Regions from separate parts of the Neobacillus sp. MER 74 genome, predicted to be linked through region 2. Evidence: a T-box and tRNA genes for the amino acid it is inferred to sense, from the RefSeq annotation. Region 2 holds a T-box; the other regions hold tRNA genes.
The links. The T-box of region 2 lies ahead of tyrS (tyrosine--tRNA ligase). A T-box ahead of a tRNA ligase gene usually reads a tRNA of that ligase, here a tRNA-Tyr.

Region 1 (7,509 bases), on a different contig from region 2:
GCAATCGTTGAAAAATCAATACTACCTGTTAAATCGGCAATATCCTGTGATTTCGGATCGGATGGGCTGAATGTACCGATCCCTGTTCGCTTATCTTCAGAGAAGAAGATTCTTTCAACCAATACATCTTCGATCCTTCCACCATATTCCTGTTCAAGACGCATCATGTTCAGAGGTGAAAGATTACCTTCAATGCGGATGCCATACTCATCAAAAAAATCCTTCCGCAAATGATGTGGAATTAAATGAAGTGGGTCCTCATGCATCGGGCATCCTTTAATCGCAAAAACAGAGCCTCGATCCGTGAGGGAGTATGCTTCAAGTCCACGTTTTAGCATGGTAACAAGCGTGGATTTCCCGCCGCTTACAGGACCCATTAATAATAAAATACGTTTTCTTACATCTAGTCTTTTGGCTGCTGGATGGAAGTACTCTTCAACAAGCCTCTCAAGTGATTCCTCTAACCCAAATAATTGATTACTAAAGAATTCGTACTTCTTCGTCCCTTTTTCTTCAGTAATTCCTGCATCCTTAAGCATATTATAAACTCGTGAATGTGCCGACTGTGCAACCCATGGCTTCTCTCTCAACAATTGCAAATAATCTGCGAATGACCCTTCCCAACGTAACTTTTCTTCTTCCTCACGATACATCTCGATTTTTTTTAGAATATCCATAAGGCCCTCCCCCGTAGGTTTATCAGAGACGATTAATATACTCTATGCTGATAAGCTTTTGAACATGCGTAACCATTGTGGTTAGCGTCTATCTTTTTTGTAACAATAAAAAGAATCTTCCTCTTTTCATTTTTATAAGATAGGCTATAATAAAACTATATGTGAGACAAGATAGAAAAATGTATGACGAAGGAGGATTACATAATTATGAACACTTTCATCGTTTGTTTAGTAATGGTCGCATTTTTAGCGGCAATCTTCACATCAGGTTATAATGACAAACCAGGTTCAACCAAATAAAAGCTGCCAATTGGCAGCTTTTTTAGTGAAGATCCAGTTTATTTTTTTGAATAAATTCCTTCATATACATTCTACTCTTCCTATCAAGCATCCTTGCCATTTGTTCTGTCCAACGGTCTTTTCTTTTCCCGCCTGTCCGCTCTTCATAGTAATTAGAAATTAAGTTATCATAATTCTGCAGCTGGCTAATGTATGCCTCTGTATCTTGTTCATATTCGTCTTCATGATAAACATGTTCAAATGACAACCTCGGTTTTTTTTCATTTAGTTTAGTCGGAAAACCAACTGCTAGGCCAAACAAAGGAATAACCCGCACTGGTGTTTTTAAAATCTTTGCTACCTCATCTAAATTATTTCGAATTCCACCTATGTAACAAATTCCTAACCCCATCGATTCTGCGGCAATCACTGCATTTTGTGCGGCTAAAGATGCATCGATGAGGGCTACCATAAACTTTTCCGTGCTTTCAAGCGAAGGGGCTACATTTACCTGTTCATTCTCTCCAATAATGGTATGGCGGTATAAATCCGCACAAAAGACAAAAAAGTGGCCATTTTTTTCAACATATTCCTGATTACCTGCAATCTCTGCTAATTTTTTCTTTATTTCTTTGTCTTTCACACCTATTATAGAGTAAGCCTGAATAAAGCTGGACGTGGATGCAGATTGAGCACAAGTAACAATTGTTTTAATTTGTTCGTCTGTTAGTTGCTTGTCCTCAAATTGGCGAATAGAGCGGTGGTTTAATATTGTTTGGATTACTTCATTCATAACAATCTTCCTTTCCATTACACAAAAGGAGGCCCTTTAGGCCCCCTCGGATTATTGTAGATGCGCATAGTTTTGCTGTCTTAGCGCTTCATAGATAAGAATGGCGGCTGTATTGGACAGGTTTAGAGAACGAATATTTTCATTCATAGGAATCCTCAAGCTGACTTCTTTATTATTTTCAATGACATCTTTCGGTAGTCCTGTTGTTTCACGCCCAAAGATAAAATAATAATCTTTGCCTGAATGACTGTAATCAAAACTGCTAAAAGCCTTCTGCCCAAATTTTGTAATATAAAAAAATTCACCGCCTGCATTCTTCTCATAAAAATCATCAAGAGAATCATAGTAGAAGATATTAACGTGTTCCCAATAATCGAGTCCTGCTCTTTTTAACATTTTGTCATCCGTAGAAAAGCCTAACGGACGGATTAGGTGTAAATTTGTATCTGTCCCTGCACAAGTTCTTGCAATATTTCCTGTATTGGAAGGGATCTGCGGTTGAAATAAAACAACATTAATTGACATGGAAATCACCTCATGTAAAAACTCTACATGCAATTATACCATTATCATAGACCCTTTCAATAATTAAGCATCCTTAATCGATGATTGAAAAAAATCTGTACTTTATATTCGGGGTATAGGCAGATGAATCTTCATATGCCCAATACCTCATCCGACTATTATACGTATGGGCATTAACTAACGGCATACCATTTGCGTCCTTACCTGTCACAATCGTATTATGATTAAACCGTCCATCCCCTTCAAAATCGTAACAAATTATATCGCCCAATAATAATTGATCCGGACTGTTCACTTCCCTGGCCCGTAAACCTATTTTCGAATTAGCGAAGTATCCCTTTAGAGAGTGTGCCACTGCCCAACTATAGCTATAATTGCTCTTTTGGAGCCACCAGCCTGCTGCCCGATTAGGATAGCCTCTCATAGGTGCACCGCCACTATGAAGGCATTGTGATATAAAATTGGTGCAATCATTCTCAAACTTTTTATATGCAGGATTGTAGCTATTCCACCACCTTTCTGCATATTGCACAGCCTTTAATCTGTTATACTGATAGCTTAATCGTTCATCCTGATCCTTTACATCCAATTCTGTTGGAAACTGATAGGTTTCTTGCGCTCCATAAGGGCTGATTTCCTCGTCCATCACTAAAGCATTTTTATAAAACTTAGCTAATCTTTCTTCCACTTCTTCTTCCATATACAGTAATTCCTTTTGCTTGATTAAATATTGATAATGGGCTTGATATTTTACTGTTTGAAATTCATCTTCTTTATCTATTTCAATTATTTTACCGGAAGTTTTTACTTTTACAATTTCAGCGGATCTTTTTGCAAAGGTGCTTTGCTTCATATCAGCCTTTGGAAAAAATACTTTAGGAGTAGTTCCTTTATCGCTAACAAATTGATTTGCTCTTTTTTCAAATAACTCTTGTATCAAATGAAGCATATTCTTCACCCCTTTCATTCATACATATGATAGTCAGCAGAATTTAATCAAAAAAATGAGCGAACCATTTTAGTTCGCTCATTTTTACCTATAAAAATGTAGTCCTTTTTCAATTTCTGTTTGTACTTCAAGATTTGTTTCTTGTTCTTGTGCCTTTTTTAATGCAGATAATGCTGTCTCACCGCCAATTTTCCCAAGGGCCCAAGCAGCTGTTCCTCTTGAAACGGGATTACCCTCTTTCTCTAGAATGTCTACTAAATCTGGAATAGCTGATTCATCTTTAAAATGTGCCAGGGCAATAATGGCATTCCGTTGAATTGGCTTTTTCCCTCTCCAAGCACCAGAAACATTTCCGAATTTAGCTTTAAACTCTCGATTACTTAATTTTAGGATCGGCTTTAATAAAGGTTTCGCAATTTCAGGAAGTGGTTCTAGTTCCTCATGAAAATGATAGTTCTTCCCTTTGTTAACAGGACATGCAGTCTGGCATGAATCACAACCATAGATGCGATTACCAATTTTATCTCTATACTCATCTGGAATAAACGTTTTTGTTTGAGTTAAAAAAGAAATACAGCGCTGTGCATTAATCTGTCCACCTTGGACCAGGGCCCCTGTGGGACAAGCGTCCAAGCACTTTGTACAGGACCCGCATTGATCTTCTATTGGAGTATCAGGTTCAAAAGGTATACTTGTGATCATTTCGCCTAAATACACATACGACCCAAACTCCGGTGTAATAATGGCGCAGTTTTTCCCACTCCAACCAATTCCAGCACGTTCAGCTACAGCTCGATCTGAGAGCTCTCCAGTATCGACCATCGATTTTAACCTCGCATCAGGTACCTTTTTGATGATAAAATCCTCTAACTTTTTAAGACGATCATTAAGCACATGATGATAATCAAGCCCCCATGAGGCCCTGCTGAAAATCCCTCTCCGCTCACCCTTCTTACTTTCGACACGGTGATTCATCTTGGAAGGATAAGCAATCGCAATAGAAATGATCGAACGTGGTTCCTCTAGTAATAGTGAAGGATTCACTCGCTTCTCAATATCTGGTTCTTCAAATCCTGATTGGTAGTTAAGTAACTGCTGCCTTATTAGGCGATTTTTTAATTCAGAAAACATGTCCGCTGTTGTGAAACCAATTTTATCGATTCCTATTTCTTTACTATAGGCAATCAGTTCTTCTTTTAAATCCTTGACTTCCATTTGGCCCCTCCTTCCTTAGAAATGATTTATTAAAATATTGGTAGTTAAATTATTAGATGCACATCATTTTATGATAAACTATTTCCATTGATTTTTGGAGGTGGAATGGTTGGAAATTAATCTATCTGAGGAAGTAACCCAGCTAATACCTAGTTTTAAAGTGGGGGTAATTGAATATAAAAATATCAATGTCGGTGAGTCGCCGCAAATGATTAGAGGACGGCTTCAGCTCTTCCAAGAGTCTATTTTTTTTGATTTAGAAAATAAAAATGTTAGCGAACTCTCTGGCATTCAGGAATGGCGTTCGGTTTTTAAAAAGTATGGGAAAGACCCGAATCGATATCGTCCCTCAGTCGAAGCGTTATACAGAAGAGTTCAAAAACAAAATTATCTTTCATCTATTCAAAGTGCAATTGATATAAATAATTTTTTCTCCTTACAATATCAAGTACCTATTGGAATATACGATCAGGATAATTTAAATGGACCCGTGAACATTCGATTGGGAACGGAGGGAGAAGAGTATACTGGGTTGAATGGACGAAAAAACTCTTTGCATCGCCTGATTGTATCATCAGATAATCTGGGGCCCTTTGGAAGTCCCTTCGTCGATTCTGATAGAGCACCAGTAACGTTAGCGACCAAAAATGCCCTGCAGATAATCTATTTGCAGCCGTCAACCAATGTTGAAAACTCGAGGAGACTAACAGAGTCATTGATGAACATGTTTACTCAAATACATGGAGGAGAAGCAACCTTCCAATTAGTCAGGTGTCCATAGGACATCTTTTTTCTTTATATAAAAAAACGCAATTCATCGTTCTCTTATGTAACGATAAACTGCGTTAGTTAATATGTATGGAGCGGGTGATGGGAATCGAACCCACTACATCAGCTTGGAAGGCTGAGGTTTTACCAGTAAACTACACCCGCATTTTTAACAGTTGATGAATCATTTATATCAGCAACTGACCCTTATTATATTACACACTATTTTTACTATAGTCAAGGGGAAAATGCAGATTTTGTCGAAAAAGATTACAAAGGGGGGTGCGGATATTCACGTCCCTCACAATGGCCGAAGAACGGACATATCTATTCGTTACCGTTGACTGCATTTTTCTTTAATCAAGGGAACGATTAGGGTCTATAACCTTAATCAAAAAAAGTTGCCCATAATTATATGAGCAACTTTTTTTAAAACCATTTGATACCGGTGATCGGGGTCGAACCGATACTCCTCACGGAACACGATTTTGAGTCGTGCGCGTCTGCCAATTCCGCCACACCGGCGCGTAATAAAATGTTTTGATAAAGCAATGCCGAGGACCGGAATCGAACCGGTACGGTAGTCACCTACCGCAGGATTTTAAGTCCTGTGCGTCTGCCAGTTCCGCCACCCCGGCGAAATCTAATTACCTAGTCTTATATATACTTGGCAAATATTATGGAGGCGGCAACCGGATTCGAACCGGTGGTAAAGGTTTTGCAGACCTCTGCCTTACCACTTGGCTATGCCGCCATAAATATTGGAGCGGAAGACGGGATTCGAACCCGCGACCCCCACCTTGGCAAGGTGGTGTTCTACCACTGAACTACTTCCGCAAATTGGCTGGGCTAGCTGGATTTGAACCAACGCATGTCGCAGTCAAAGTGCGATGCCTTACCGCTTGGCTATAGCCCAATGTTTACTAATTTTGAATTTTAATATAATGGGGCGACTGATGGGAATCGAACCCACGAATGTCGGAACCACAATCCGATGCGTTAACCACTTCGCCACAATCGCCACAGTATAATTGGCAGGGGTAGTAGGAATCGAACCCACACCAAAGGTTTTGGAGACCTTCGTTCTACCTTTAAACTATACCCCTATAAATGGTGGAGGGGGACGGATTCGAACCGCCGAACCCGGAGGGAGCGGATTTACAGTCCGCCGCGTTTAGCCACTTCGCTACCCCTCCACATACTATTCATAACACTCGCATCTAGTGCAAGCAAAAAAACTAAAGGTGGCTCAGGACGGAATCGAACCGCCGACACAAGGATTTTCAGTCCTTTGCTCTACCGACTGAGCTACTGAGCCACAAGTGGCGGTCTGGACGGGACTCGAACCCGCGACCTCCTGCGTGACAGGCAGGCATTCTAACCAACTGAACTACCAGACCAATTGCGGGGACAGGATTTGAACCTGCGACCTTCGGGTTATGAGCCCGACGAGCTACCAGACTGCTCCACCCCGCGACAATTATAATGTAAATATGGTGGAGGATGACGGGATCGAACCGCCGACCCTCTGCTTGTAAGGCAGATGCTCTCCCAGCTGAGCTAATCCTCCAAATTAATGAAAATTATCTTCACTAGCGTAAAAAACTTTGGTGACCCCTACGGGACTCGAACCCGTGTTACCTCCGTGAAAGGGAGGTGTCTTAACCGCTTGACCAAGGGGCCATATCGTTTAAAAAGTTATGGCGGAGAGCAAGGGATTTGAACCCTTGAGACAGGGTTACCCGCCTACACGATTTCCAATCGTGCTCCTTCGGCCACTCGGACAGCTCTCCATATATGGCTCCGCAGGTAGGACTCGAACCTACGACCGATCGGTTAACAGCCGATAGCTCTACCACTGAGCTACTGCGGAATAATATAATTACAGCCTGGCAACGTCCTACTCTCACAGGGACGCGTGTCCCAACTACCATCGGCGCTGAGAAGCTTAACTTCCGTGTTCGGTATGGGAACGGGTGTGACCTTCTCGCCATAATTGCCAGACCATATATTCGACACTATTTTATTATAATGTCTTTTTCATATTTTTCAAGAGGAAAATTTAATTTTTTTCATTCCCTCAAAACTAGATAATGCAGAAGAAGTTTGTAAACTCAGAGTTCACCTTAAAATTGGTTAAGTCCTCGAACGATTAGTATCAGTCAGCTCCACATGTTACCACGCTTCCACCTCTGACCTATCAACCTGATCATCTTTCAGGGTTCTTACTAGCTTGCGCTATGGGAAATCTCATCTTGAGGGGGGCTTCATGCTTAGATGCTTTCAGCACTTATCCCGTCCGC
Region 2 (7,509 bases):
TAGTTATTTTGACTAGGTCTTGAACCTTTTCAGACGTTACCACAATCTGCCCCTCCTGATCGATGGCTTCCACAGCATTGGCGACAAGATTATTGATTAGGGAAAGGAGGATAAAAGTGCGGTACTCCGGATGGTCACCGGAAATTCTTACTTGGAAATCAATCGTTTTCCCAAGCAACTCACTATAATTTTTATTCGAGATAGTTGCAACAGAAATGATTTCCTGAATGTTCATAAAATCATCCAATTTTTCTTTGGTCATTAATTTGGACAAACCGGCATATATACGTTGATTATCTTTTTTAATCTCGTGTAATTCTCCGGCGATTTTCAACATCGCTTGTGCTTGATTCTGATTGTTTAGAGCTTTTAAATCACGATAAATTGCATAGCAGGCACTGGTTAAATTCTCCGCATCTTTCGCGGATTTTTCCAATTGAAACATTTCTACGTACAAATTTGAGACTAATAGTAAAACCTCTTCGGCCCTCTTTTTTTGCTGCTCTTCAGCCAACCTAGTTTCCCGCACTAAGATAGTATTGAAAAAACCGAGGACAAAGAAGCTGCGGATGATTGCTACCCCTATAATAATCAAGAAGCCCGAGGTTGTCATTTTCATATCGGTTGTAAAATGACGAATGGTCATTTCGGTAACATTCCCCAGGATTTCGAGCACCATGCCAAGCAGTCCAATAAGAAGCGGCCGATGATACAATTTCTTTACCTTGAAAATATGAAAAAACATGCCGAAGACCATGTAATAAAAAAACACGGGAAAATGGATAGGGAAATCGAATGAGCCAACCTGTACCTTGTCCAGCATAATCCGAAAACAAACAACTGCACTTCCCGTTAAAAAGCCGGCTAACACAGGATGGATTTTTCGAGACCATAACAAAATGAAGAAGAATACAGTTGTACTCATGCTGAATCTTAAATCAGCTCCGCTTAGGGGGTAAAACTTTAATTCTCCAGTAATGGGCACAGCAATAATCATAAATAAATACGCTAATAATTTATCGCGAATACAATTACTCCCTTTCTATCGTAAAAAAAATATTATAAATTGTAAAAATATTTTTATCCAATTTGTAGGTTTTTGTAGTTTATCGTAGTACTACAAGTATGATGTTAACGTTGGAAACGTTTACAGAATATACCCTACTCTAATACTATCAAAAAACTTACGATGGGAGAGAAGTGAATGAAAAAAATTAGTTTAGCATGGCAAATTTTTATTGGTTTAATTCTTGGGATTATTGTGGGTGCCATTTTTTTCGGAAATCCACATATTGAGGAATTCTTACAGCCTATTGGAAACATCTTTTTGCGATTAATTAAAATGATTGTCGTGCCGATTGTTATTTCATGCCTTGTTGTCGGTGTGGCTGGTACGGGAGATATGAAATCGTTAGGGAAGCTCGGGGGAAAAACACTCCTTTATTTTGAAATTATTACAACGATCGCAATCGTTGTTGGGTTATTAATCGCCAATGTTTTCCATCCAGGTACAGGCGTGGACCGTTCACAACTCGTTAAATCAGACATCAGCTCCTATGTAACGACTGAAAAAGCGACGGAATCACACTCCAAAATTGATACACTCGTGAACATCGTACCGACTAATGTGGTGCAGGCGTTCGCAAATGGGGACATGCTGGCTATTATTTTCTTCTCTGTAATGTTTGGACTTGGCGTTGCGGCAATTGGTGAAAAAGGTAAGCCGATTATCGCGTTTTTTAGGGGTACTGCTGATGCGATGTTCTATGTAACCAATCAGATTATGAAGATTGCTCCATTTGGGGTGTTTGCCTTAATTGGGGTTACAGTTTCGAAATTTGGGTTGGAATCATTAATACCGCTCGGAAAATTGGTAATGACCGTTTATGGAGCAATGATATTCTTTATTATTGTGGTCCTTGGCATTGTCGCAAAAATAGCCGGCTATAATATTTTTAAGCTATTAGCTTACTTAAAAGACGAATTAATTTTAGGGTATTCCACCGCAAGTTCGGAAACCGTCCTTCCGAAAATCATGGAAAAAATGGAGCGAATCGGCTGTCCGAAAGGGATTACTTCATTCGTGATTCCGACTGGCTATTCCTTTAATCTCGATGGTTCAACCTTGTATCAGGCAATTGCAGCACTGTTCATCGCACAAATGTATGGTATTCATATGAGCATTGGACATCAGATTACATTGGTCCTTATTTTAATGATTACCTCGAAAGGGATTGCGGGTGTCCCCGGTGTTTCAATTGTCGTCCTGCTTTCCACCTTAGGAAGTGTTGGTGTTCCTGTCGAGGGCTTGGCGTTTATTTTAGGCGTAGACAGGCTGCTGGACATGGCCCGTACATGTGTAAACATTGTTGGTAACTCACTAGCTGCTATAGTTATCACTAAATGGGAAGGTCATGAAGTTAAAGAACACATCGAAGAACAGGCTGCCTAAGCTGTCATATGGGAACAGGCACAACTAGTGAATATAGCTGGTTGTGCCTGTTTGGTTTTTTGCAAGGATTCTGTTCCAGCCCAAAAAAAGGGCTTTGAACCCAAAGCCCTTCTCCTATTAGTATTTGATTAATGTGTACTTCTTCTTACCTCTTCTAACAATTGTAAATTGTCCTTCGATCCGATCGGTTTCTGCTAATACATAAGCGGTATCTGTGATTTTTTCGCCATTAACTGTGACGGCACCATTTGAAATGTCTTCCCGTGCTTGACGCTTGGATGGAGAAATTTTCGCTGCAACTAAAAGGTCGACCAAATTCTCCTCATTTTGTGAAGTATATGCTGGTACATCTTTAAAACCCTGCGCAATTTCCGTCGCTGAAAGACTGCTTACATCCCCACTAAATAATGCCTGAGAAATTTTGATAGCCTGCTGTAAGGAATCTTCTCCGTGGATCAAACGAGTCATTTCTTCTGCTAATACCTTTTGGGCCTTACGAAGATGAGGCTCTTCCTGAACAGCACTTTCTAATTGTTCAATTTCCTCGTGCGAAAGGAATGTGAAAATCTTTAAGTATTTAACAACATCGGCATCTGCGGTATTAATCCAGAACTGGTAGAACTCGTATGGCGTTGTTTTTTCAGGATCTAACCAAATCGCACCGCTTTCCGTTTTCCCAAACTTAGTACCGTCTGCTTTGGTCACAAGCGGAATCGTTAACCCATATGCCTTCGAGCCTTCTGGTTGAACTTTACGGATTAATTCCAACCCTGTAGTGATATTCCCCCACTGGTCACTTCCTCCGATTTGCAATTTACAGTTATGGTTCTCATACAAATGAAGGAAATCCATCGCTTGTAAAATGGTGTATGTGAATTCAGTGAATGAAATTCCTGTCTCAAGGCGATTGGCAATAGTGTCTTTTGCAAGCATATAATTCACGCCGATATGTTTACCAATATCACGCAAGAATGTAACGACATCCATAGAGCCTGCCCAATCATAGTTATTAACCATAATAGCCCCATTTTCGCCTGCAAATTCGAAAATAGATTCAAGCTGCTTCTTAATTCCCGCTACGTTATCTTGAACTGTTTCAAGAGTTTGCAGCTTTCGTTCTTCGCTTTTTCCACTTGGGTCACCAATTAATCCTGTTGCTCCGCCAACTAAGACAATCGGACGGTGTCCATGCTGTTGAAATCTTCTTAATGTTAAAAACGGCAGTAAATGGCCGATGTGCATACTATCTGCGGTTGGGTCGACACCGCAATACAAAGAAATTGGCTCCTTACTTAAGGTATCCTTTAACCCCTCTTCATCCGTTTGCTGGTAAATAATCCCTCTCCAAGTCAAATCTTGTAATAAATCCATAAATATTCCCTCCAATAATGTAAAAAAATAAAAACGCCCCTGCAAAATGCAGGGACGTAAATTTACGCGGTACCACCCAGCTTGAGGAATAGGAACATTCCTCCAACTCATAAAATTAACGGTTTAGACCGTTCTCCACTACTGTCAATCAATCTTCACAGAGAAAGCTCAAGGACGTAATTCATTCTTCTATATGTATCAGCTTGCACCACCGCTGACTCTCTACAAACAGGGATAGAAGAACTACAGTTGGTTCCCTTCATAGCTTTTTATTAAATTAATGTATAGCTTTTTTTACCATAATTATAGTTACTTGTCAAACACAACTGGAAATTTCAGATAATGTAGAACTTTGTCAGTTTTTATACCTTTGATATGCTATAATGTATGTGATTTTAGATGAGGTGATACTATAGATGGTTGAAAAATTACAAGCATGGCTCGAAAAATCAAAATCCGTACTGAACATATTTACCCATAGAAAAACGGTTAAAAGTGCAAGAATCACATATCAAGTCGTTTGGAATCTGTTTCTCCTTGTACTAACAGTAGTAATTCTGGGTGGATCATTTGCAACAGGTGTCGGTGCTGGTTATTTTGCCTCACTTGTTAAAGATGAACCTGTCCGATCCTATGACAGCATGAAAAAGGACATTTATAACTACACGGAAACATCTGAGTTATATTTTGCTGATAATAAATATCTTGGAAAACTCCGTACAGATTTAGAACGAGAAGAAGTAAAGCTAGAAGATGTATCCGATTATTTGGTGAACGCAGTTGTTGCGACTGAAGACGAATACTTCTACAAACATAAAGGTGTCGTACCAAAAGCCGTATTTCGGGCAGTCTTCCAAGAAGTGACAAACTCCGCGGTACAATCCGGCGGTAGTACCTTAACACAGCAATTAATTAAAAATCAAATTTTAACCAATGAAGTTTCATTTCAAAGAAAAGCGAGTGAAATATTACTTGCACTTCGTTTAGAGAAATTTTTTGATAAAAAGGAAATTTTGGAAGCTTATCTAAACGTGTCTACGTTAGGAAGAAACTCGTCAGGACGAAATATTGCTGGTGTCCAAGCAGCGGCAAAAGGAATCTTTGGTAAAAAGGCAAGTGATTTAACACTACCACAAGCAGCCTTCATTGCAGGATTGCCTCAAAGCCCATTCGGATATACGCCTTTCACAAGAGAAGGGACGATAAAAGAACCAAAATATCTTGAACCAGGTCTTACAAGGATGAAAACGGTCCTAAAAAGAATGTTTGATGGTGGCTATATCACCCAAAAGCAGTATACAGAGGCCTCTGCCTATGATATTAAGAAGGATTTTATCAAACCTGTCGCAAATCCACTCGAAAAATATCCTTGGCTAACAGTCGAAATTGAAAAGCGTTCCACTGAAGTTTTAACTACCGTCTTAGCAAAAAATGATGGGATTTCAGAAAAAGAGTTAAAGAACGATGATAATCTCGCTTATAAATATCAAATTTTAGCTAGAAATGCTCTGCGTCAAAATGGATACAAGATTCATTCGACGATTGACAAAAAAATCTATGATGCTATGCAGAAGGTAAAGGATAATTATCAATATTACGGACCTGATAAACCTCAAGAAAAAAAGGATCCAGAAACTGGAGAGGTCAAAACGGTTATGGAACCTGCTGAGGTGGGAGCAGAGCTGATTGAAAACAAAACTGGAAAAATTATCAGTTTTGTGGCTGGAAGGAATTATGATGATCAACAGCTTAATCACGCAACCAATGCCATTAGACAAAACGGCTCCACAATGAAACCGCTTCTAGTGTATGCACCTGCGATTGAGTTAGGAAAAGCAGCTCCAGGCACACCGCTGCCTAACGTAGCATTAGCTTTAGCGCCCGGCAGAAGTGATCCATGGCCGCAAAACTATGACTATCGCTATAGCGGATTGGTTTCAGCACGATATGCTCTGGCGAAATCTTATAACGTTCCTGCTGTTAAACTATACAAGAGTATAGTAGAGCAGCGTCCTGCCAAGTATCTTGAAAAAATGGGATTTACCTCTTTACGAAAAGACGATTATACAAATCTAGCCACCTCAATTGGCTCGATGACAAATGGGGTAACAATTGAAGAAAATACCAATGCATTCAGCACCTTCGCTAACAATGGTAAATTTATTGATGCTTATATGATTGATAAAATTGTTGATAAAAATGGCAAGGTTATTTATCAGCATCAGGTAACACCCGTTAAAGTCTTTAAACCGCAAACAGCTTATTTAACCCTCGATATGATGCGAGACGTTGTTAAAATGGGAACGGCAGCAGGTGTTAGAAGCCAATTAAACTTTAACAGCGACTGGGCAGGGAAAACAGGAACAGGAAATCAATATATTGACTCCTGGTTTGTTGCTTCAAACCCTAATGTCACCTTTGGTCTTTGGAGAGGATATGATACACCAAAATCGCTTCAGACATCTGGAATGTCTTATAGTGCACGGACCAATAACTTATGGGCAAAGTTAATGAACGCTGCCTATAAAATTAGGCCAGATTTAATTGATCCAGACAAGTCATTTAAAATGCCAAAAGGAATCGTGAAACGCTCCTATTGTGCTGTTTCAGGAATGCTTCCTTCTGAAGCTTGTTCAAAAGCAGGTTTAATCGAAAGTGATTACTTTAATGTCAATAATGTACCTACAAAAGTAGACGATAGCTTAATTGAAGCAAACTATGTCACTGTAGGTGACAAAAAATATTTAGCCTTAGACTCTACACCAAAAGAGTTTTCCCAATTTGGTCTCGTCTTAAATCCTGATTTTATTAAGCGGATTGTTGGAAGTAACTTCCACAATTATAGTCAACTGATTCCACAGAAGGATCGTTGGGGAAAAATTCTTGTTTCAACCGCAAGAATGTACGATAACGGAAAAACTCCTGCTAGTGTTAGCGTAAACGCAAAAGGAAATACCATATCATGGTCAGCCTCAGGGGATAAGGATGTTGTTGGTTACCGCATCTATCAAGGTGGGGCAAGTGCTAAAAAAGTAGGAAGTGTAGTCAATGGCTCTAAGCGGTCATTTAAAGTGGGGACCGGATCTTTCTATGTAACGGCAGTTGATATTGCCGGCAGGGAGTCTGCTCCATCGAATTTAGTCGATGCAGGAGTGATTATACCAACGGAACCAACGAACCCCGTTGTACCGAATGACCCAAACGTTCCAGCTCAGCCGAATCAACCGACTAATCCGACTAATCCACCAACGCCGTAAATAATTAAAACGCACCGACTGCAATGTGTCGGTGCGTTTTATTATTTTCCTATTGTTCAGCTGGTTTTTAATCTTCCATCGTAGAAAGGTCACCAGTTGGAAGGTTTAGTTCCCATGCCTTTAGAACCCGTCTCATGATCTTACCGCTTCTTGTTTTTGGCAGTTTATCACGGAAGTCAATTTCACGTGGAGCAGCGTGAGCGGCTAGTCCTTTTTTGACAAACTGACGGATATCTTCTTTTAGTTCGTCTGTAGCTGAGTAGCCGTCCCGTAGTGCTATAAACGCCTTAATGATTTCCCCGCGAACTGGGTCTGGTTTACCGATGACACCAGCTTCTGCAACAGCAGGATGCTCAACAAGCTTGCTTTCTACTTCAAACGGTCCAACACGCTCCCCTGAAGTCATAATGACATCATCCACACGTCCTT
Region 3 (7,509 bases), on a different contig from region 2:
TGGGGGTTCGACTCCCTTCACCCGCACCAAGTTTTTTTACGAAGTAAAATAAACAAAGTTTTTTGCGATAGCAAAATAACTTACCATAATTTGCGGAAGTAGTTCAGTGGTAGAACACCACCTTGCCAAGGTGGGGGTCGCGGGTTCGAATCCCGTCTTCCGCTCCATGATATTGCCGGGGTGGCGGAACTGGCAGACGCACAGGACTTAAAATCCTGCGGTAGGTGACTACCGTACCGGTTCGATTCCGGTCCTCGGCACCACAAAATAATTAAATTCATTTGCGCCCTTAGCTCAGCTGGATAGAGTGTTTGACTACGAATCAAAAGGTCGGGAGTTCGAATCTCTCAGGGCGCATTTTTTATCGGGAAGTAGCTCAGCTTGGTAGAGCACTTGGTTTGGGACCAAGGGGTCGCAGGTTCGAATCCTGTCTTCCCGACCATTCTTCTAATAACTTATGGGGTCTTAGCTCAGCTGGGAGAGCGCCTGCTTTGCACGCAGGAGGTCAGGGGTTCGATCCCCCTAGACTCCACCAATTACTTTAAAGACGATATTATGGCGGTGTAGCTCAGCTGGCTAGAGCGTACGGTTCATACCCGTAAGGTCGGGGGTTCGATCCCCTCCGCCGCTACCAATTAAGATTTTTTAATTATTATAATGGAGGAATACCCAAGTTTGGCTGAAGGGATCGGTCTTGAAAACCGACAGGCGGGTAACACCGCGCGGGGGTTCGAATCCCTCTTCCTCCTCCAGTTTTATCATTTGTTTTTTATATGTGGAGGGGTAGCGAAGTGGCTAAACGCGGCGGACTGTAAATCCGCTCCCTCCGGGTTCGGCGGTTCGAATCCGTCCCCCTCCACCATTTAGGGGCATAGTTTAAAGGTAGAACTAAGGTCTCCAAAACCTTCAGTGTGGGTTCGATTCCTACTGCCCCTGTTGAATATTGTCCACTAAAATTTCATAGCTTTATTTATGAAATTTTTATTATGCCGGTGTGGCGGAATTGGCAGACGCGCACGACTCAAAATCGTGTTCCGTGAGGAGTATCGGTTCGACCCCGATCACCGGTATCTTTATTTTATTACTTTTTCTTATCGTCAATTAGCAGTAGAATTGAGTTATATCAACGTTTTGAACGTCTACTTACAGTAATGTAAGTAGGCGTTTTTTGTTTGTCTTTAAGTTATTCTTTGCAGTTTCCTTCATGACAAAATTACTTCAAATCGTGTTCACTGGTGGGGGTAAATATCGATATGGCATTTTGAAGTGTAAAATATCTTTGACACCCCATTTATCATATTTTATAATCAAGATGTAAAAAACCTTTTACACCTTATAAAATCTAAAGGTGGCATAGTGAATGGAAAATAGAATTAAGGAGTACAGAGAAAAAAGCAGTCTTTCTCAAGGGAAGTTAGCAGAATTATGCAATGTAAGCAGGCAAACGATTAACGCTATCGAGAACAATAAATATGACCCAAGTTTGCAGTTAGCATTTGATATCGCAAGGACATTGGGAGTCGCCATGGAAGATTTATTTATCTCTGAGATTGGGGGAAAAAGGAATGAATAAAACCAAAAGTATTATCGTTATTTTAGTCTTTATTGTTTTTCTATCCATTGTAGGATTTACCTTATACAAATGGGTTAGTTATGGAACTATAGATGCAGCTGGTATTTTCTTTAGTTTTCTAGCGTTAAGCTATTTTTTTAATTTGCTTAATTGGGGCCATCATGAAGGTGGTGGTGAGAAAGATGAATTAGACAGGCATATTGAAACCCAAAGTGCCAAAATAGGTTATTATGTTCTCATGATTTTATCTGGTTTAATATTGTTTATTTCTGAAGGTACAGGCAGTTTCAATGAAATTGATAATTATCCATTGGTTATAGTAGTGGGTATAACTTTTGTTACAGTTCCGATTACAGAATTTATATATTCTAAGAAATACAGGTAAGTATACTAGAACCTATCTAATTAACAAACGAATAACATTATTTAAATAGCAAAATAGAACTTTTTAAGTTCAAGTTCGTTTTAAATGAAAAGAAAGCTCAGAAATGTTGATATATCAATGTTTCTGAGCTTTCTTCAGTTTTGTCGGTCACCATAGAAAACAAACTTTGCAGCTTCTAATTTGATTCTTCAATAGGTCCAAATAATTGTTCATTCCAATGTAACCTTATGTCCTCTTCTAAGGAACGCTTATGTTGTTGCAATGCTTCAATTAAGGAGGAGAGGTCACGATTTTTTAATGCTTCAAACATATTATGATGATCTTTGTGTCTTTTTAAGCTATTTTCAAAAACTTCACTGTACCCAACTCGTGCTAGTGAAATTATAGGGTTAATACTGTCATAAATGTTTTGAACCTTATGATTCCTAGCATATTGCACCAATAATTGATGGAACTCCTTATCTAGTTTACTGTAAGACTCATAAGAAAAGGGCTGTACTCTCAATAGTGAATCCATTTTTTCAATTATTTGTTTCATATCTTCTATCTGTTCATCTGATAAATGCTCAATAGCTTGTGCTGCCGCCCATGTTTCAACCATAAATCGAGCATCGAGAGCCTCCATACAATCTTTGAAACGTAATTGGGTGATGTATGTTCCTTTTCTTGGAAATATTTCGACTAACCCATCATGTACCAATTGATTTACCGCTTCTTTTACGGGTGATCGACTTACTCCATATTTATTTGCTAATTCAATGATATCCAATTTTTCTCCAGGTGAAAAAATCCCGCAAATAATTTCATTTCGAAGTTCTTTATATACTTGTGTTGCAAGAGCAGAAGTATCAATCATTATAGTAAATTAACCTCCCAAAATTCATAGGTAATTTGCAATACCTAACATGTAACATGTCACACTATTAATAAATTATAGGGGAATTATATACTTGTAGTCAATTTCTTGTGTGAAAGTAAATTACAAAAAAGACAATAAAAAAGAATTGACTGATTATTTATTTTATTCTAACATTACCTTGTGAAATATGAAATGTGAAATGTTACATGTCACAAATTATTCATTTACAATTTTTATGTTATCCATTCGGGTTAGAAAATTTGTTTATACTTTTAAAATTGGGGGTATAATCTCAGGAAATATTTTCCTTTTTATGGGAATTATATAGCACTTTACAATTGTTTTAAAAAATATCCAAAAATAAAGAAAATTAAGATATTGACAATTCGGAAAGTTAAAGATTAAGATGATGTTAGAGTTTTAAATAGTTATATATAGTTTTATAATATAAAACTCCGAGACTAATTTTGTCTCTTGTTTTTAGTTTTATTATGAAAACTAAGTTTTATAATATAAAACTAAAGGTGGTGATAAATTTTTTTTAGTATAAATGATACCGCTTTCAAAAAAACAAAAACCATTTTAATTGGGGGATGAGCGATTAAATGAAAAAGTTATTTTCAGTAGCGACTGGTGTAATTCTTAGTGCTTCTTTACTTCTTTCGGCTTGCGGGGGAGCAACAGAAAAATCGTCTTCCAATGAAGCTTCAGCCGGACCGGCTAAAACAATAAAAGTGGCAAATTATTTTGCTGAAAACCATCCGCAAAACGTTGCTTTAAGAGAAAAGTTCAAAAAGATTGTTGAAGAAGAATCAAAAGGAAGCCTAAAGGTTCAAATATACCCAAATAGTACGCTTGGAGCGGAAAAGGAATTTTATGATGGGGTTCGTAACGGGACAATTGAAATGGGCATTCCGGGCTTAATTATGCAAGCTGACATCCCAAAAATGGGTGTTCCAGAATGGCCATTCCTCTTTAAAGATTATGAGCATGTCAAAAAAGTTCTAAATGGAGAAATTGGTAAAGAACTAACAGCAGATCTTGAAAAACAACATGGTGTGAAACCGCTCGCCTGGAGTGCAAATGGTTTCCGTATGTTTTCTTCAAACAAGCCAATTAAGAGTCAGGATGATTTTGATGGACTACGATTAAGGATGCCAAACATTCCTAACTATATTACTCTCGGAAAACTTCTTGGCGCAAATGTCAGTCCGCTTCCTATTTCAGAAGTATTTACAGCGCTTGAACAAAAGGTTGTTGATGGCCAGGATAATCCAATTGCAACTTTGAGGGCTTCTGGATGGTATGAAGTTCAGTCGGATGTTTTAGAGTCAAAACATATGTTTAGCCCTAATATTTTCATTATTAACAGCAAGTTTTATAACAGCTTAACAAAAGAACAGCAAAAAATTATCGAAGATGCTTCCAAGGAATATGCAGATTATGAATTTGAACTAATGGAAAAAAGCTATGAAGATGATAAAAAATTCCTTGAAGAAAAAAATGTAAAGTTTAATACTCCATCTGATGAATTTGTAAAAGAAATGGAGAAAGCTGCCGAGCCTTTATATAAAGATATCTATAAGGAATATGACTGGGCAGAAGATTTGGTAAAACGAATTAAGGATGAGCAATAGAAAGGCATGCACTTTCTTAAAGCTCTTCTTTATAGAGAAAGGCGGGAAGAAGATGGAAAAGTTATCAAAATACTTGGAAACGATGTTGAACATTTTTATGGCGTTTGCTCTTTCCTTAATGGTCATTCTTGTTTTTGGAAATGTTGTTTTACGTTACTTCTTTAATTCAGGCATAACATGGTCAGAGGAAATATCCCGCTATTTATTTGTCTGGCTAACCTTTTTAGGAGCGATAGGTGCTTTTAAGGATAAAGAGCATCTTGGAGTTGATATGCTTGTAAAACGTTTGCCAACCGGATTGAAAAAGGTAGCACTGGTTATCAGTGATTTATTAATGCTATATGTTCTTTATTTGGTCCTTGATGGAAGCTGGAAAATGACCTTGATCAATTTACATAGCAAAGCTCCTGCAACAGGTCTTCCGCTTGCTGCTGTTTACGGGACAGGGATTTTAGTCAGTATTTCAATGGGGTTAATATTAATCAATAATCTTATTAAACTCTTAACTAATAAACTGACGGATGCAGAATTAGTGCTAATTAATGATTCTGAAGAAATGATTGATTTCCACGAAAAAGACTTGATAAAGGAGGGAAAACAAGCATGATTGGTGTGTTTTTAGGTTCTCTGCTTGGGACGATGGCTCTTGGGATGCCAATTGCTTTTGCACTTTTATTGAGTGGCGTTGCATTAATGTACTTTCTTGGGATATTTGATAGTCAGATTATTGCCCAAAACTTAATAAGTGGAGCAGACAACTTTCCTTTGATGGCTATTCCCTTTTTTATGCTTGCTGGGGAATTAATGAACGCTGGCGGGCTTTCCCAAAGAATCGTTAAAATGGCGATGTCTATGGTGGGACATATCAGAGGCGGCCTTGGTTACGTTGCTATCATTGCAAGTGTATTGTTTGCCAGCTTATCTGGGTCAGCTGTAGCAGATACTGCTGCACTAGGTGCCATATTAATTCCGATGATGGTAAAAAGCGGTTACGATGTTAACCGGTCAAGCGGGTTGATTGCGTCAGGAGGAATCATTGCACCAATAATTCCTCCGAGTATTGGATTTATAATTTTTGGAGTAACCAGCGGAGTGTCGATTACCAAACTTTTTATGGCAGGAATTGTACCAGGAGTCCTGCTTGGGGTAGGGCTTTGCGTTACCTGGGCGATTGTAGCCCATAAAGATCAAGTGACTGTACAGCCTCGAAAATCTATGAAAGAAATTTTGATCTCAGTTAGAAATGGTTTTTGGGCCCTGTTATTGCCTTTGATCATTATTGGAGGGCTAAGAGGAGGAATCTTCACTCCAACTGAGGCGGCTGTAGTTGCTGCTGCTTATGCGCTATTCGTTGGGCTGGTGGTGTACCGTGAATTGAAACTCTCAGAGCTATTTCACGTTCTTGTGAGAGCAGCAAAAATGACGAGTGTTGTTATGTTTCTAGTAGCTGCTGCATTGGTTTCATCTTGGTTAATTACCGTTGCCAACCTCCCTGAACAAGTTATTACTCTTTTGGAACCGTTATTGGATCATCCATTATTACTTCTTTTGATGATTAATCTTTTAGTAATTATTATTGGAACTGCGATGGATATGACACCTACGATTCTTATCCTTACTCCTGTTTTAATGCCTTTAATTGAGAAGGCTGGGATTGATCCAGTTTATTTTGGAGTCCTATTTATCCTTAATAATGCTATTGGTTTGTTAACGCCGCCTGTCGGTACAGTGTTAAATGTTGTCTGTGGAGTTAGTAAGATAAGCATGGAAGATATCATGAAAGGGATTTGGCCTTTCCTTCTAGTAGAAGTGGTGGTTTTGATTCTACTAATTTTATTCCCTGATCTTGTACTAGTTCCGCTCGAATGGTTTATATAACGTAAAGGGGATGTGGATATGGGTAAATTTAAAGTAGTCATTACCGATTGGGAATATGATGACCTTTGCTATGAAGAGCAGGTTTTTGAAGGGCATAGTGAAATTGAATTGGTCGGTGCCCAGTGCCGTACTGAGGAAGAAGTAATAAGTGCTTGCAAAGATGCTGACGGTATCATTAATCAATATGCACCTTTAAGTAAAAGAGTAATAGAATCTCTTGAAAAATGTCAGGTTATTACCAGGTATGGAGTGGGTGTAAATACAATAGATTTGAAAGCGGTTACGAAAAAGGGGATTTGTGTAGCAAATGTACCCGATTATTGCATGGATGAAGTTTCAGATCATGCATTAGCCCTTATCCTTTCCTGGACGAGGAAAATTGTGTTGGCAAGCAACCAAGTGAAAAATGGAAATTGGGATTTTAAAGTGACAAAGCCTATTCAACGATTTAGAGGCCAAACTCTTGGACTGGTTGGGTTTGGCAAGATTCCACAAGCACTGGCTGAAAAAGTAATACCCCTAGGCTTTAATGTTATAGCAGCGGATCCATACTTTCCTGCCGAAGAAGCAAAGAAAAAAGGTGTTACTCTGGTATCTCTGGAAACTCTTGCTGAACAATCAGATGTTATTTCGGTACATGCCCCGCTTACACCAAGTACTAAAGGAATGATAGGCAAGGAGCATTTTGCAAGGATGAAAAAAGCTCCATTGATTGTCAATACAGCAAGAGGTCCGGTCATTGACGAGCAGGCACTTATTGAGGCATTGCAAAACGGAAAAGTTTCCGGTGCAGCATTGGATGTTCTTGAAGAAGAACCAATTATCCATAACCATCCTTTCCTATCGATGGAAAATGTTATCGTTACACCACATGTAGCATGGTATTCAGAAGAAGCAGAAAAAGAAATGCGTTTGAAGGCAGCAATGGGTGTTGTTGATGTCCTTATTCACGGCGAGTATCCGAAATATCTTGTAAACAAAGAGGTAAAAATGCATTCAAGACTGGAAGAAGGCGTTTCATTAGAAAGATATGGCCAACTGGTTAAATAAAAGGGGGATAAAAAATGAAATCTTTGATTAAGAAAATCGGTGTGGGACTAATCCTGCCAAGTTTGCTCCTGTTAAGTGCATGTGGTTCAAGCTCAACTAGCAGCAGTACTAATGGTGAAGGAAAATC

Region 1: it encodes a tRNA-Tyr, which carries the amino acid that the T-box ahead of tyrS (tyrosine--tRNA ligase) is inferred to sense. The anticodon was not compared.
Region 3: it encodes a tRNA-Tyr, which carries the amino acid that the T-box ahead of tyrS (tyrosine--tRNA ligase) is inferred to sense. The anticodon was not compared.

Annotation. Positions count from the first base shown of each region.
Region 1 is NZ_JAMAUV010000001.1:825,388-832,896, forward strand. Features, by position in the region: gene M3610_RS04065 (PrkA family serine protein kinase) at 1-677, opposite strand, end outside; gene nfsA (oxygen-insensitive NADPH nitroreductase) at 1,000-1,749, opposite strand; gene trmL (tRNA (uridine(34)/cytosine(34)/5-carboxymethylaminomethyluridine(34)-2'-O)-methyltransferase TrmL) at 1,801-2,274, opposite strand; gene M3610_RS04080 (amidase domain-containing protein) at 2,348-3,223, opposite strand; gene queG (tRNA epoxyqueuosine(34) reductase QueG) at 3,308-4,438, opposite strand; gene M3610_RS04090 (B3/B4 domain-containing protein) at 4,548-5,219, shown strand; tRNA gene M3610_RS04095 (tRNA-Gly) at 5,298-5,371, opposite strand; tRNA gene M3610_RS04100 (tRNA-Leu) at 5,650-5,731, opposite strand; tRNA gene M3610_RS04105 (tRNA-Leu) at 5,759-5,844, opposite strand; tRNA gene M3610_RS04110 (tRNA-Cys) at 5,887-5,960, opposite strand; tRNA gene M3610_RS04115 (tRNA-Gly) at 5,969-6,043, opposite strand; tRNA gene M3610_RS04120 (tRNA-Gln) at 6,048-6,122, opposite strand; tRNA gene M3610_RS04125 (tRNA-His) at 6,152-6,227, opposite strand; tRNA gene M3610_RS04130 (tRNA-Trp) at 6,239-6,312, opposite strand; tRNA gene M3610_RS04135 (tRNA-Tyr) at 6,318-6,402, opposite strand; tRNA gene M3610_RS04140 (tRNA-Phe) at 6,452-6,524, opposite strand; tRNA gene M3610_RS04145 (tRNA-Asp) at 6,530-6,606, opposite strand; tRNA gene M3610_RS04150 (tRNA-Met) at 6,609-6,682, opposite strand; tRNA gene M3610_RS04155 (tRNA-Val) at 6,701-6,776, opposite strand; tRNA gene M3610_RS04160 (tRNA-Glu) at 6,815-6,889, opposite strand; tRNA gene M3610_RS04165 (tRNA-Ser) at 6,908-6,999, opposite strand; tRNA gene M3610_RS04170 (tRNA-Asn) at 7,005-7,079, opposite strand; rRNA gene rrf (5S ribosomal RNA) at 7,094-7,210, opposite strand; partial or broken rRNA gene M3610_RS04180 (23S ribosomal RNA) at 7,339-7,509, opposite strand, start outside.
Region 2 is NZ_JAMAUV010000008.1:82,732-90,240, reverse strand. Features, by position in the region: gene M3610_RS15145 (sensor histidine kinase) at 1-997, opposite strand, end outside; gene M3610_RS15140 (cation:dicarboxylate symporter family transporter) at 1,205-2,452, shown strand; gene tyrS (tyrosine--tRNA ligase) at 2,570-3,823, opposite strand; T-box leader at 3,871-4,095, opposite strand; gene M3610_RS15130 (transglycosylase domain-containing protein) at 4,240-7,080, shown strand; gene acsA (acetate--CoA ligase) at 7,148-7,509, opposite strand, start outside.
Region 3 is NZ_JAMAUV010000026.1:42,695-50,203, reverse strand. Features, by position in the region: tRNA gene M3610_RS24215 (tRNA-Leu) at 1-29, shown strand, start outside; tRNA gene M3610_RS24210 (tRNA-Gly) at 93-167, shown strand; tRNA gene M3610_RS24205 (tRNA-Leu) at 175-263, shown strand; tRNA gene M3610_RS24200 (tRNA-Arg) at 284-357, shown strand; tRNA gene M3610_RS24195 (tRNA-Pro) at 366-442, shown strand; tRNA gene M3610_RS24190 (tRNA-Ala) at 460-535, shown strand; tRNA gene M3610_RS24185 (tRNA-Met) at 558-634, shown strand; tRNA gene M3610_RS24180 (tRNA-Ser) at 660-752, shown strand; tRNA gene M3610_RS24175 (tRNA-Tyr) at 778-862, shown strand; tRNA gene M3610_RS24170 (tRNA-Trp) at 866-936, shown strand; tRNA gene M3610_RS24165 (tRNA-Leu) at 989-1,070, shown strand; gene M3610_RS24160 (helix-turn-helix transcriptional regulator) at 1,361-1,573, shown strand; gene M3610_RS24155 (DUF2178 domain-containing protein) at 1,566-1,958, shown strand; gene M3610_RS24150 (GntR family transcriptional regulator) at 2,134-2,814, opposite strand; gene M3610_RS24145 (TRAP transporter substrate-binding protein) at 3,423-4,454, shown strand; gene M3610_RS24140 (TRAP transporter small permease) at 4,507-5,061, shown strand; gene M3610_RS24135 (TRAP transporter large permease subunit) at 5,058-6,332, shown strand; gene M3610_RS24130 (C-terminal binding protein) at 6,351-7,382, shown strand; gene M3610_RS24125 (TRAP transporter substrate-binding protein) at 7,397-7,509, shown strand, end outside.